One region of the Enterobacter quasiroggenkampii genome, then DNA from elsewhere that is predicted to be linked to it. Evidence: riboswitches for the same ligand, from Rfam matches in the RefSeq annotation. Region 1 holds a riboswitch; each other region holds the start of a gene.
The links. A riboswitch is a leader RNA that binds a small molecule or an ion and turns the genes downstream of it on or off. The one in region 1 is predicted to bind thiamine pyrophosphate.
Positions count from the first base shown of each region.

Region 2: another riboswitch for thiamine pyrophosphate. It lies ahead of thiB (thiamine ABC transporter substrate binding subunit); the one in region 1 lies ahead of thiC (phosphomethylpyrimidine synthase ThiC).
Region 3: another riboswitch for thiamine pyrophosphate. It lies ahead of thiM (hydroxyethylthiazole kinase); the one in region 1 lies ahead of thiC (phosphomethylpyrimidine synthase ThiC).

Region 1 is NZ_CP143745.1:824,836-829,487, reverse strand. Features, by position in the region: gene hemE (uroporphyrinogen decarboxylase) at 1-816, opposite strand, end outside; gene nudC (NAD(+) diphosphatase) at 855-1,628, opposite strand; gene V1572_RS03960 (Rsd/AlgQ family anti-sigma factor) at 1,724-2,209, shown strand; TPP riboswitch at 2,264-2,372, shown strand; gene thiC (phosphomethylpyrimidine synthase ThiC) at 2,453-4,348, shown strand; gene thiE (thiamine phosphate synthase) at 4,348-4,652, shown strand, end outside.
Region 2 is NZ_CP143745.1:1,340,023-1,344,674, reverse strand. Features, by position in the region: gene sgrR (HTH-type transcriptional regulator SgrR) at 1-1,226, shown strand, start outside; TPP riboswitch at 1,263-1,363, shown strand; gene thiB (thiamine ABC transporter substrate binding subunit) at 1,395-2,378, shown strand; gene thiP (thiamine/thiamine pyrophosphate ABC transporter permease ThiP) at 2,354-3,964, shown strand; gene thiQ (thiamine ABC transporter ATP-binding protein ThiQ) at 3,948-4,646, shown strand.
Region 3 is NZ_CP143745.1:3,708,492-3,713,143, forward strand. Features, by position in the region: gene V1572_RS17740 (ADP-ribosylglycohydrolase family protein) at 1-183, shown strand, start outside; gene V1572_RS17745 (PfkB family carbohydrate kinase) at 180-1,133, shown strand; gene V1572_RS17750 (GntR family transcriptional regulator) at 1,107-1,853, opposite strand; gene thiD (bifunctional hydroxymethylpyrimidine kinase/phosphomethylpyrimidine kinase) at 1,896-2,696, opposite strand; gene thiM (hydroxyethylthiazole kinase) at 2,693-3,463, opposite strand; TPP riboswitch at 3,499-3,595, opposite strand; gene V1572_RS17765 (STM2901 family protein) at 4,014-4,463, shown strand; gene V1572_RS17770 (DUF1493 family protein) at 4,457-4,652, shown strand, end outside.

The DNA.
Region 1 (4,652 bases):
GGTCCAGTCGAGACCCAGCGCGTCGCAGCCGGTGGCGGCCATCGCTTCCAGCCACTGGCCGCCACCTTTGGTGAACAGCGTCACCGGCACGCGGCGACCTTCGTTTTCACGCAGCAGGCCGTCGACGATTTTATTCATGTAGTACAGGGAGAACTGCTGATAATCGCGGCCGGTCAGCACGCCGCCCCAGGTGTCGAAAATCATCACCGACTGCGCACCCGCCTTAATCTGCGCGTTCAGATAGAGCGTGACGCTCTTCGCCAGCTTGTCGAGCAGCGCATGCAGGGCCAGCGGCTCGGCGTACATCATCTTTTTAATCAGGGTGAAGGCTTTACTGCTGCCCCCTTCCACCATATAGGTCGCCAGCGTCCACGGGCTGCCGGAGAAGCCAATCAGCGGCACTTCGCCTTTCAGCTCGCGGCGAATGGTGCGCACGGCGTTCATCACGTAGCCCAGTTCACCTTCCGGATCGGGGATCGGCAGCTTGTCCACGTCGGCTTTGCTTTTGATCGGAGAGGTGAAACGCGGGCCTTCACCCGTTTCAAAGTACAGGCCCAGGCCCATGGCATCCGGAATGGTCAGAATATCCGAGAAGAGGATCGCCGCATCCAGCGGGAAGCGGCGCAGCGGCTGGAGCGTCACTTCACAGGCCAGCTCGGCGTTTTTGCACAGCGACATAAAATCGCCCGCCTGCGCGCGCGTGGCTTTGTATTCTGGCAGATAGCGTCCCGCCTGGCGCATCATCCACACCGGGGTGACATCAACGGGCTGTCGCAGCAGCGCACGCAGATAACGATCGTTCTTCAGTTCGGTCATTTTTGCAGTTCCTTAAGCGTCATGGCCTCAGTGTAACACTACTCATACTCGGCCCGACACATCGCTACGGTATCTTCTATCAGCCGGCGCGCCACGGTGCCCGGCGGTGGTAACAGCGGTAAATCGTCGTAGCGATACCAGTTCGCGTCCAGCAGCTCTTTCTGATCGATAACGATCTCGCCGCTGTCGTATTCGGCCATAAAGGCCGTCATCAGCGACTGCGGGAACGGCCACGGCTGGGAGGTGACGTAGCGCAGGTTCTTCACTTTGATCCCGCTCTCCTCCATCACCTCGCGCGCCACCGCCTGCTCCAGCGTTTCGCCCACCTCGACGAAGCCGGCCAGCACGGTGTGAACGCCGTTGCGATGGCGGGTATGTTGCGCCAGCAGGATGGAATCCTCCCGGCGGATAGCGACGATAATGCACGGCGCAATCTGCGGATAGTAGCGTTCGCGGCAGTGGCTGCAGAGCATCGCCCATTCGGTTTTGCTCGGACGCATGGTATGACCGCAGTAGCCGCAGTATTTGTGCGAGCGATAAAACTCCGCCAGCTGCACGCCGCGCCCCGCCAACTGGAACAGGCCCACGTCCAGATCCAACACCTGGCGAACGGATCCCATATCCTGACGACGCGCTTGCTGGATCAACCACACGGGCTCACCCTGCCACTCGCCGATCTTTAGCGCTGGCTGGCCCACGAGATCGAACGTTTCCGCCGCACCGTAGGGCAGTTCTCCACCGGGCAACCATAATTTTTGTTCGTGGCTGACGATCCACCAACCCAGATCTGATTTTTCAATAATACGATCCATATCTATTGCACTACCTTCGCTTCACTGACATGTTGTTAGCATTGTGGTTACATTCTGGATAAGCAGATTCAATCCTACACTTTGCGGAGTCGACCATGTTAAACCAGCTAGAAAGCCTGACTGAGCGCGTTAGAGGAAGTAACAAACTGGTGGATCGCTGGCTTCATGTGCGCAAGCATCTACTCGTGGCTTATTACAATCTGGTCGGCATTAAGCCTGGCAAAGAATCGTTTATGCGGCTGAACGAAAAAGCGCTGGATGATTTTTGTCAGGGCCTGGTCGACTATCTGTCTGACGGCCATTTCAATATTTATGAACGCATTATCCGCGAAATGGAAGGGACAACGCCGTATTTAGCGGCCAGCAAACTCTATCCGCTGCTGGAGGCCAACACCCAGCAGATCATGGATTACTATGATTCCACGCTCGAGAATGCCATCGATCACGATAACTACCTTGAGTTTCAGCGGGCATTATCCGACCTCGGTGAAGCGCTGGAGGAGCGATTCACGCTGGAAGATAGACTGATTAGCCTCGTCCTGGATGCCAGTCCCGAAGATAACGTCGCGCGCCCGGCTTGAGTTCTTAATCGTTAACGAGTAATTTACAACCATTCGCCCCTCTCACGAGGGGGATTTTTCTTGTCGGAGTGCCCAGAGCGAAAGCCGGGCTGAGACCGTTAATTCGGGATCCGCGGAACCTGATCAGGTTAATACCTGCGAAGGGAACAAGAGTCACACTGCTGTTGTATCGCCCCCCCGGGCGATCCTCTCTTGCTTCATCCGTCGTCTGACAAGCCATGTCCTTCACTTTTGGAATGAGCTATGTCTACTGCAAAACTGACCCGCCGCGAACAGCGCGCACAGGCCCAACACTTCATCGACACCCTGGAAGGCACCGCTTTCCCGAACTCGAAACGCATCTATATTTCCGGCTCGCAGGCCGATATCCGCGTCCCGATGCGCGAAATCCAGCTCAGCCCGACGCTTATCGGCGGCAGCAAAGAGAATCCGCAGTATGAAGACAACGAAGCCGTACCGGTGTATGACACCTCCGGCCCGTACGGCGATCCCTCTGTTACGATCAACGTTCAGCAGGGTCTGGCAAAGCTGCGCCAGCCGTGGATAGAGGCGCGTAACGACTGCGAAGAACTCAGCGTACGCAGTTCTGCGTACACCAAAGAACGCCTGGCCGACGACGGTCTGGACGCGCTGCGCTTTACCGGCCTGCTGACGCCAAAACGTGCCAAAGCGGGCAAATGCGTGACCCAGCTGCACTACGCCCGCCAGGGGATCGTCACGCCGGAGATGGAGTTCATCGCCATCCGCGAGAACATGGGCCGCGAGCGTATCCGCAGCGAAGTGCTGCGCTACCAGCATCCGGGAGAGGGCTTTGGCGCGCGCCTGCCGGAGAACATCACGCCGGAATTTGTGCGTGACGAAGTGGCCGCCGGCCGCGCGATTATCCCCGCCAACATTAACCACCCGGAATCCGAGCCTATGATTATTGGCCGCAACTTCCTGGTGAAGGTTAACGCTAACATCGGTAACTCGGCCGTCACCTCCTCCATCGAAGAAGAGGTGGAAAAGCTGGTCTGGTCAACGCGCTGGGGCGCGGACACGGTAATGGATCTCTCCACCGGCCGCTATATTCACGAAACCCGCGAGTGGATCCTGCGTAACAGCCCGGTTCCGATTGGCACCGTCCCGATTTATCAGGCGCTGGAGAAGGTCAACGGCATTGCCGAAGATCTGACCTGGGAAGCGTTCCGCGACACGTTGCTGGAGCAGGCCGAGCAGGGCGTCGACTACTTCACCATTCACGCGGGCGTGCTGCTGCGCTACGTGCCGATGACCGCGAAGCGTCTGACCGGTATCGTCTCGCGCGGCGGTTCGATCATGGCGAAGTGGTGCCTCTCCCATCACCAGGAGAACTTCCTCTACGAACACTTCCGCGAGATCTGCGAAATCTGCGCCGCTTATGACGTCTCGCTGTCGCTGGGCGACGGCCTGCGCCCGGGCTCCATCCGTGACGCCAACGACGAAGCGCAGTTTGCCGAGCTGCACACGCTGGGCGAACTGACCAAAATCGCCTGGGAGTATGACGTGCAGGTGATGATTGAAGGCCCGGGACACGTGCCGATGCAGATGATCCGCCGCAACATGACCGAGGAGCTGGAGCACTGCCACGAAGCGCCGTTCTATACCCTGGGGCCGTTGACCACCGATATTGCGCCGGGCTACGACCACTTCACGTCAGGCATTGGCGCGGCGATGATCGGCTGGTTCGGCTGCGCCATGCTCTGCTACGTGACGCCGAAAGAGCACCTCGGCCTGCCAAACAAAGAGGACGTGAAGCAGGGGCTGATTACCTACAAAATTGCCGCCCACGCGGCGGATCTGGCCAAAGGCCACCCGGGCGCGCAAATCCGCGATAACGCCATGTCGAAGGCGCGCTTTGAATTCCGCTGGGAAGATCAGTTCAACCTGGCGCTGGACCCGTTCACCGCCCGCGCCTACCACGACGAAACCCTGCCGCAGGAATCGGGCAAAGTCGCGCACTTCTGCTCCATGTGCGGACCAAAATTCTGCTCGATGAAAATCAGCCAGGAAGTGCGCGACTACGCCGCCACGCAAACCATTGAAGTGGGTATGGCGGACATGTCTGAAACCTTCCGCGCCAAAGGCGGCGAAATCTACCTCAAAAAAGAGGAGGCGTAATGTACCAGCCCGATTTCCCACCCGTCCCCTACCGTTTAGGGCTCTATCCGGTGGTGGACAGCGTGGCGTGGTTAGCGCGACTGCTGGAGGCAGGCGTTCGCACCCTCCAGCTGCGCATCAAGGATAAGCGCGATGACGAGGTGGAAGCCGATGTGGTTGCCGCCATTGCGCTGGGGCGTCGGTATAACGCCCGGCTGTTTATCAACGACTACTGGCGGCTGGCCGTTAAGCACCGGGCGTACGGCGTGCATCTGGGTCAGGAGGACCTGGAAACAACGGATCTGAGCGCAATCCGTGAAGCCGG
Region 2 (4,652 bases), 520 kb from region 1:
CCCATATGGCCCGGCAAATCTTCAGCGGCCTGACGCGGATAAATGAGGAAAACGGGGAACTGGAGGCGGATATCGCGCACCACTGGCAGCAGCTTTCCCCGCGCCACTGGCGCTTTTTCTTACGCCCTGGCATCCACTTTCACCACGGTCGCGAGCTGGAGATGCACGACGTCATCGCCTCTCTGGAACGCGCCCGCAGGCTGCCGCTCTACTCGCATATTTCGCGCATCCACTCCCCTACGGCCTGGACGCTGGATATTGAGCTGTCGCAGCAGGACAAGTGGCTTCCCTGGCTGCTGGGCTATGTACCGTCGATGATTTTGCCCGGCGAGTGGGAATCGATGAACAATTTTGCCAGCCTGCCAATTGGCACCGGCCCCTACGCCGTGTCCCGCAATAACAGCAATCAGCTGAAAATCCGCGCGTTCGATGACTACTTTGGCTATCGGGCGCTGATCGACGAAGTGAACGTGTGGGTATTGCCGGATCTCAATGAAGACCTGAGCTGCGGGCTGACGCTGGAAGGCCCCACCACGGGAGAAAAGGCCGTGGAGAGCCGCCTGGAGGAGGGATGCTACTATCTTCTCTTTGACCGCCGCACCCACCGCGGAGCAAACCAGGACGTCCGGAAGTGGATCAGCCACGTGTTGTCCCCTTCCAATCTGATCTACCATGCGGAAGCGCAGTACCAGACATACTGGTTCCCGGCGTACGGCCTGCTTCCGCGCTGGCACCACGCCCGCCCGTCGCACTGCGACAAACCCGCAGGGCTGGAGTCCATCACCCTGACCTACTACCGCGAGCATGTTGAGCATCGTTTTATCGCGAGGATCATGACCCGCCTGCTGGCAGCCGAGGGGGTCAGGCTGGACATCAGGGAAGTGGACTATGACGAATGGCATCAGGGGGAAATCGCCAGTGATATCTGGCTCAACAGCGCTAATTTTACCCTGCCGCTCGATTTTTCCCTTTTCTCGCATTTGTATGAAGTCCCGCTGATCCAGCACTGCATCGACCGTGACTGGCAGCAGGATGCCGCCCTGTGGCATGCGGGCGAGATGAATCTTGCCGTGTGGTGCCAGCAGCTGCTGGCCGAGCAGGCGATCGTCCCGTTGATCCACCACTGGCTGATGATTCAGGGCCAGCGCAGCATGCGTGGCCTGCGGATGAACACCCTGGGCTGGTTTGATTTCAAATCCGCCTGGTTTGCGCCCCCGGAGCCATAACGCTTTCGTAATATTCACCAAATCATTACAATAGCGCCGTTCTCAACGGGGTGCTGCATCACAGATGTGCGCTGAGATAATACCCGTCGAACCTGATCCGGATAACGCCGGCGAAGGGATTTGAGGCTGTCGCTCAAAATCCTTTGCCACTCAACCCTGAGGTGCAAAGTGTTAAAAAAAGTTCTCCCCCTGCTGGCGCTGTTCGCGCTGCCCGTTTTAGCCAAACCCGTCCTGACGGTCTACACCTACGACTCTTTCTCTGCCGACTGGGGCCCTGGCCCGGTTGTCAAAAAAGCCTTTGAAGCTGACTGCAACTGCGAGCTGAAGTTCGTGGCGCTGGAAGATGGCGTTTCACTGCTCAACCGTCTGCGCATGGAAGGGAAAAACAGCAAGGCTGACGTGGTGCTTGGTCTGGATAACAACCTGCTGGAAGCCGCCTCGCAGACCAAACTGTTTGCCAAAAGCGGCGTCGCAGCAGAGGCCGTTAACGTGCCTGGCGGCTGGAAGAACGACACCTTTGTGCCGTTCGACTACGGCTACTTTGCTTTTGTTTACGACAAAAACAAGCTGAAAAACCCGCCGAAGAGCCTGAAAGAGCTGGTGGAAAGCGACCAGAAGTGGCGCGTGATTTATGAAGATCCGCGGACCAGCACGCCAGGCCTGGGTCTGCTGCTGTGGATGCAGAAAGTCTACGGCGATAAGGCGCCGGAAGCGTGGCAGAAGCTGGCTGCCAAAACCGTGACCGTGACCAAAGGCTGGAGCGAAGCCTATGGCCTGTTCCTGAAAGGTGAAAGCGACCTGGTGCTGAGCTACACCACCTCCCCGGCTTACCACATTATCGCCGAGAAGAAAGATAACTATGCTGCCGCAGATTTTGCGGAAGGGCACTATCTGCAGGTGGAAGTGGCCGCGCGTACCGCTGCCAGCAAGCAGCCGGAGTTGGCCGAGAAGTTCCTGAAGTTTATGGTTTCGCCGGCATTCCAGAATGCCATTCCCGCAGGCAACTGGATGTATCCGGTCACCAGCGTTGCACTGCCTGCAGGTTTTGAACAGTTGACCAAACCGAAAACCTCGCTGGAGTTTACGCCGCAGCAGGTCGCCGCGCAGCGTGCCGCATGGGTAAGTGAATGGCAACGCGCCGTCAGCCGCTAATTCCCGGCTGGTTGCTTCCCGGGCTGCTCGCCGCCGTCGTAATGGTGGCAGTCAGCCTGGGGGCTTTTCTTGCGCTGTGGTTTAACGCGCCGGAGAGCGACCTGCTCGCTCTCTGGCACGACAGCTACCTCTGGCACGTCATTCGGTTCTCTTTCTGGCAGGCGTTTCTTTCTGCCCTGATGTCGGTGCTCCCGGCGATTTTTCTTGCACGCGCGCTGTATCGGCGGCGTTTCCCCGGCAGGCAGGCTCTGCTGCGCCTGTGCGCCATGACGCTGATCCTGCCCGTGCTGGTGGCGGTATTTGGCATTCTGAGCGTTTACGGTCGCCAGGGGTGGCTGGCTTCGCTGTTCGGCCAGCTTGGTCTGGAATGGTCATTCTCGCCTTACGGACTGCAGGGCATCCTGCTGGCACACGTCTTTTTCAATATGCCGATGGCAACGCGCCTCTTTTTGCAAGCGCTGGAGAACATTCCCGGCGAACAGCGCCAGATTGCCGCCCAGCTCGGCATGCGCGGCGCGTCGTTCTTCCGCTTTGTCGAATGGCCGTGGCTGCGCCGCCAGCTCCCGCCCGTAGCGGCATTAATCTTCATGCTCTGCTTTGCCAGCTTTGCCACCGTGCTGTCACTTGGCGGCGGGCCGCAGGCCACCACCATTGAGCTGGCGATTTACCAGGCGCTGAGTTACGACTACGATCCCGGTCGCGCCGCACTGCTGGCGATAGTCCAGATGGCGTGCTGCCTTGCACTGGTTCTGTTGAGCCAGCGGCTGAGTAAAGCCATTCCCGCTGGTAGTCATCAAATAACCGGCTGGCGCGATCCGCAGGACAGCCTGCACAGCCGCGTCAGTGATGTTATCCTGATCGCGCTGGCGCTCCTGCTGCTGTTGCCGCCGCTGCTGGCCGTTATCGTTGACGGTCTAAACCTTAATCTCCTGTCCGTCCTGCAACAGCCCGTCCTCTGGCAGGCCACCTGGACCTCGCTGCGTATCGCGCTGGCTGCCGGATTACTGTGCGTCATCCTGACCATGATGCTGTTGTGGAGCAGCCGTGAGCTTTACGCCCGCCAGGCGCAAAAAGCCGGACAAATGCTGGAGCTGACGGGCATGCTGATTCTGGCGATGCCGGGGATTGTACTGGCAACGGGCTTCTTTTTACTGTTCAACAGCACCCTCGGCCTGCCGGAAAGCGCCGACGGCATCGTGATCTTTACCAACGCCTTAATGGCCATTCCTTACGCGCTCAAGGTGCTGGAAAACCCGATGCGCGACGTCAACAGCCGCTACAGTTTGCTGTGCCAGTCGCTGGGCATGCAGGGCTGGCAGCGGCTGAAGGTGGTCGAACTGCGCGCGCTAAAGCGTCCGCTGGCACAGGCGCTGGCGTTTGCCTGCGTGCTCTCTATTGGAGACTTTGGGGTCGTGGCGCTGTTCGGCAATGACGATTTCCGCACGCTGCCATACTGGCTCTATCAGCAAATCGGCTCTTACCGCAGTCAGGACGGCGCGGTCACCGCGCTGTTACTGCTGCTGCTGTGCTTTGCCTTATTTACCGTTATCGAAAAACTTCCGGGGCGTGATGCTAAAACTGACTGATGTAACCTGGCTTTATCAGCATCTGCCGATGCGCTTCACGCTCTCCGTGCGCCAGGGAGAGATGATCGCCGTGCTTGGCCCAAGCGGTGCCGGGAAAAGCACCTTGCTCAATTTGATCGCCGGTTTTCTGCAACCTGCCAGCGGGTCGATAGTCATCGATAATCGTGATTTCACCAACGCCCCTCCGGCTAAACGTCCTGTCTCAATGCTGTTTCAGGAAAACAACCTGTTTACCCACCTGACGGTGCGGCAAAACATCGCGCTGGGAATGCACCCGGGACTGAGGCTGAACGATGATCAGCGCCATAAACTGGAAGTTATTGCCGCGCAGATGGGGATCGCCGGGTTTATCGACAGGCTGCCGGGCGAGCTTTCCGGCGGGCAGCGTCAGCGCGTTGCGCTGGCACGTTGTCTGGTGCGCGAACAGCCGATACTTCTGCTGGATGAGCCGTTCTCGGCGCTCGATCCCGCGCTGCGCCAGGAGATGCTGGCCCTGGTGCAGGAGGTCTGTCAGCGCCAGCAACTGACGATGCTGATGGTTTCGCACAGCATCGAGGATGCCGCACGGATTGCCCCGCGATCGGTGGTGATCGCGGAGGGACGCATTTTGTGGGATGGAGCAACAGAAGCATTAATGAGCGGAAAAGAAAGCGCTTCTGGATTATTGGGTATAAAACCGTAGGCCGGG
Region 3 (4,652 bases), 1.8 Mb from region 1:
GCCAATCTGGGCGGTGATACGGACACCATTGGCGCCATGGCGACGGCCATCTGCGGTGCGCTCCACGGTGTGCAGGCGATTGACCCGGCGCTCAAAGCCGAACTCGATGCCGTCAACCAGCTCAACTTCGGCCATTATTGCGAGAAACTGCTGCACTTCAGGGAGCAAAGGGAGGGCGTATGAATGCATTTGCCCAACGTCTCGAAAATCTGCACGCCACGCGCCCGGTGACGGTGCTGGGCGCAGCGGTGATTGACGTCATCGCCGACGCCTACGCCCTGCCCTGGCGCGGGTGCGATATCGAACTTAAGCAGCAGGGCGTGAATATTGGCGGCTGCGCGCTGAATATCGCCATTGCCCTGAAGCGACTCGGCATTACGGCGCAAAACGCTCTGCCCGTCGGGCACGGCGTGTGGGCGGATATTATCCGCAACGCCATGGCGAAGCAGGATCTGCACAGCGCTGTGGAGGCCGAGACGGGCGATAACGGCTGGTGCCTGGCGCTGGTTGAGCCTGACGGCGAACGCACCTTTATGTCCTTTAGCGGCGTGGAGAACCAATGGCAGCAGCGCTGGCTGGATGCGCTTCACGTCCCGCAAAACAGCCTGGTGTATTTGTCCGGCTATCAGTTGGCCTCACCGTGCGGTGAACTGCTGACAGGCTGGCTGGAGGGATTACAGGACGTGACGGCCTTCATCGATTTCGGCCCACGCATCGCGGATGTTCCTGATGCGCTGATGGAGAGAATCATGGCCTGCAGGCCAATCGTGTCGCTCAATCGTCAGGAAGCGGAACTCGCGGCTGAAAGACTGGGCGTAGAGGCTGAAAACCTGGGTGAAGTGTGGCAGCAGCGCTTTGGCGCCGCGCTGATTGTGCGCCATGATAAAGATGGTGCTACGTGGTATGACGGTGACGCCTCAGGCGTTGTTCCGGCGTTTCCGGCTACGGTTGTGGATACCATTGGTGCAGGCGACAGCCACGCGGGCGGCACGCTTGCCGGGCTGGCTGCGGGATGGTCACTGGCAGATGCCGTTTTGCTGGGGAATGCCGTGGCGTCATGGGTTGTCAGCCACCGCGGCGGCGATTGCGCCCCGACGCGCAAGGAATTACTCCTCGCACACAAAGACGTATAGGTCGCTGCGACAGTAGCTGATGCTGTACTCAATCGGCCGGTGCTGCTGGTCAAGCGCGACCTGCTTGATCACCAGCACCGGTATTTTTTCATCCATCTTAATGTGCGCCTGAAACTCGCTGTCCGGCATGCGGGCGCTCACCCTTGAGCGGGTGCGCTGCGGGAAGATATTCTGGCTGCGGAAGTAGTCGTAGAGAGAAATACCAATCGCATCCGGGTCGGGAATTAACCCGACCGGGACCCAGGACTCTTCAATCGACACCGCATCGTCATCCACATAGCGAATGCGCTTGAGCAAAAAGACCTCGCTGTCCGGGGAGATCGACAGGTGGTTCGCCACCTCTTCCGGGCATTTCACCACCCGCTTGTTAACCCAGAGCGTATTTGGCGTTTGGCCGCGCAGCACCACCTGCTGTGAGAAGCCGCGCGCCTCTTTCAGCGAATATTCGAAGATATTGTTGATTTGCGTCCCGTAGCCACGGGCGCGCGTCACCACCCCCTCTTCCTCCAGCGCCTGCATCGCTTTACGCACGGTGATGCGCGACACCCCGGTCAACTGGCTCAGATCGCGCTCACCAGGCAAAATATTCCCGTGCTCCAGCACCCCGCTGCGCACCGCATTTTTTACCGTTTCGGCAAACTTCAGGTACAGCGGCGTGTTATCGGGCGCGGCGATCCGTTCATTCAGTTGAGCGATTAACCGGGTATGCGCTTGTTCCATCTCTGTTTTCTCAGGCGTGGTGTTTCCTGCCAGTATACTGGCTTACCACCATGCATGAAAATGATGAACCGGCCCAATACCGTGACCGACTTCCAGAGTATCGGCTTTTGCCAGCGCCGCCGAGAGCCAGGCTTTCGCTTCGCGCACCGTTTCGGCCCAGCCTTCATGCCGGGGACGCAGCGCCGCCAGCGCGGCCGAGAGCGTACAGCCCGTGCCGTGGGTATTTTTGGTCTGCACGCGTGGCGCGGTAAAGCGCACTTCGCCGTCGCGGGTGAAGAGCCAGTCCGGGCTTTCCGCGTCATCCAGATGCCCACCCTTCATCAGCACCGCCCCGCAGCCCATCGCCAGCAGCGCGTTGCCCTGCGCTTTCATCTCGCGTTCCGTTTGCGCGTGCGATGTGCCCAACAGCGCGGCGGCTTCCGGCAGATTGGGCGTGATGAGCGCCACCTGTGGCAGCAGCTTTTTGCGCAGCGTTTCCACGGCAGAGGCGGAGAGCAGCGGATCGCCGCTTTTCGCCAGCATCACCGTATCCAGCACCACGTTTTGCACCTGATAGCGTTTAAGCCGCTCGGCCACCGCTTCAACGATATCCGTTTCGGCCAGCATGCCGATTTTGGTGGTATCGATGCGCACGTCGCTGAACACAGAATCCAGCTGCGCGGCAACAAAATCCGGCTCGATACGGTAGACCGACTGTACGCCGCGCGTGTTTTGCGCCACCAGCGCGGTAATGACCGAGCAGCCGTACGCGCCAAGGGCCGAGAAGGTTTTCAGGTCTGCCTGGATACCCGCGCCGCCGCTGGGATCGGTGCCGGCAATGGTCAGGGCGTTAATTCGCTTCATGCCTGCTCCTCCAGCGTGTAGAGCGCATCCAGAAACGCGCTGGCAAAACTGCCTGGGCCACGCGACTGCGCAACGGCGACCGTTCCGGCTCGTTTCATCCATCCGCAGGCGGCAGCGATGTTATCCAGCCGGTCACCCGGCAGCGAGCAGCTCGCCGCCACAACGGCAGAAAGCGCGCACCCGGTGCCCACCACGCGCGTCATCAGCGGGTCACCGCCGGTAACCGTTCGGGTACGTTGCCCGTCCGTGATGTAGTCCACCTCGCCGGTGACCACCACAATCGTATTGATCTGCCGGGCCAGCGCCTGGGCAGCAGGCACCGCGCTGGCGGCGGTATCGGTCGTATCGACGCCGCGCCCGCCGGCGCTCATCCCGGCAAGAGCAAGGATTTCGGAGGCATTGCCGCGAATGGCCGCCGGTTTCAGGGCAAGAATTTGATGGCAAAAGCGGGTGCGGAACGCCAGGGCGCCCACGGCAACCGGGTCCAGCGTCCAGGGCTTGCCTGCCGCCACCGCGCTTTCAATTGCCCGACGCATCGACTGGGCGCGCGGCGCGGTCAGCGTGCCAACGTTAACCAGCAGCGCATCGGCTATCGCGGCAAACTGCTCGGCCTCTTCGGCCTCGATCACCATCGCCGGGGATGCGCCAAGCGCCAGCAAAACGTTGGCCGTAAAGGTCTGTACGACGTCATTGGTCATACAATGGGTCAGCGGAGAACGGGTGCGGAAGTGATGTAAAACGTGTAAATCGAGCAGGTCAGGCTGCATGGGTTCGCTCCTGCCTTGCGTGAAGAAGCGATGACCGGGAAGGCATCTGACTTCCCTACGCTGGCATTATCCAGATCAGGTAATACGGGTATTTCTCAGCCTTCACAAAGAAGGGCACCCCGAGTCATTTGGTAAGCATTAGCTTACTTTTTGCCAGATTAGGGGAAGTTGCTGGCTCAAGCAAGCCCACTCTTTCGGATAATGATTCTTCACGCAAGGCAGGAGCGAAAGACTTCGAGTGCTCAGAAAGAACAACGACATTCTATTACTCACTGTCTTTTTAGTTAAACAACTAAAAGGTCCTTCACAGATAAGAAAATAATTAACATTGTAAGAGATGGTATTGAGCAGTAGCTAATGAATTTCCTTCTCTTTCCCTTATATAACTCACTGGTATGCGACTGTCTCAATGTATAGCCTGCACACATAACTTTTATCATTTAGCCAACAGCACTTTGATTTTAAGTTCTTTTTCATAAAAACAGCTTCCCCTTTGTACTTGCACGCAGTACGATTAATCAACATGTTACCTGAAACTAAAGGGTTACTGATGGATACAGTAGAAGAATTAAATGGAACATATTTCTATCGTGGCGTATGCAATATCACTGCAGGAGAGTTATTTTTTTGGATTTTACTGGATAGAGTTAACGATCAATTTGGCGGAATTAAAGATGTTATATTAATGAGCTGTATTATTCTGGGTCTGCCATTATTAAAAACAAGAGGTAAACCTTACGGAACCACAGCGGGTACGTCAATAGCATCAAAATACCTTCGCCAACTTCTTAACACTGAATTACCTGTAAGACTTCCAACCCTTACAGAAGCGAGCATAACAACACTTAGGCCTAAATATGTTACTAACCTGGGCGCTTTTGTAGGGCGTGGATTACCTGTTGTTGGTTGGGCTATAGTAGCGAGCGATATTAGTCAAATCGTTTATAAAACCGTTCGTGACTACAACACAATCGCACACGAGAAAGATCGCATATGGTAACAGATCAGGAAGTTTTAGAGCTATTCCGTAAAGAGTTACCTGTGTCAGGTACATTCACAGGAAAGCTGATACCGTTAGAGCTTGATGATATTCTTCAAGATTATGCAGACGATGATGATTTAATTTATTGCATTAATAAATACGACAGTTTTTTTAATATTGACATGTCAGCAATGAATTATCAGAAAT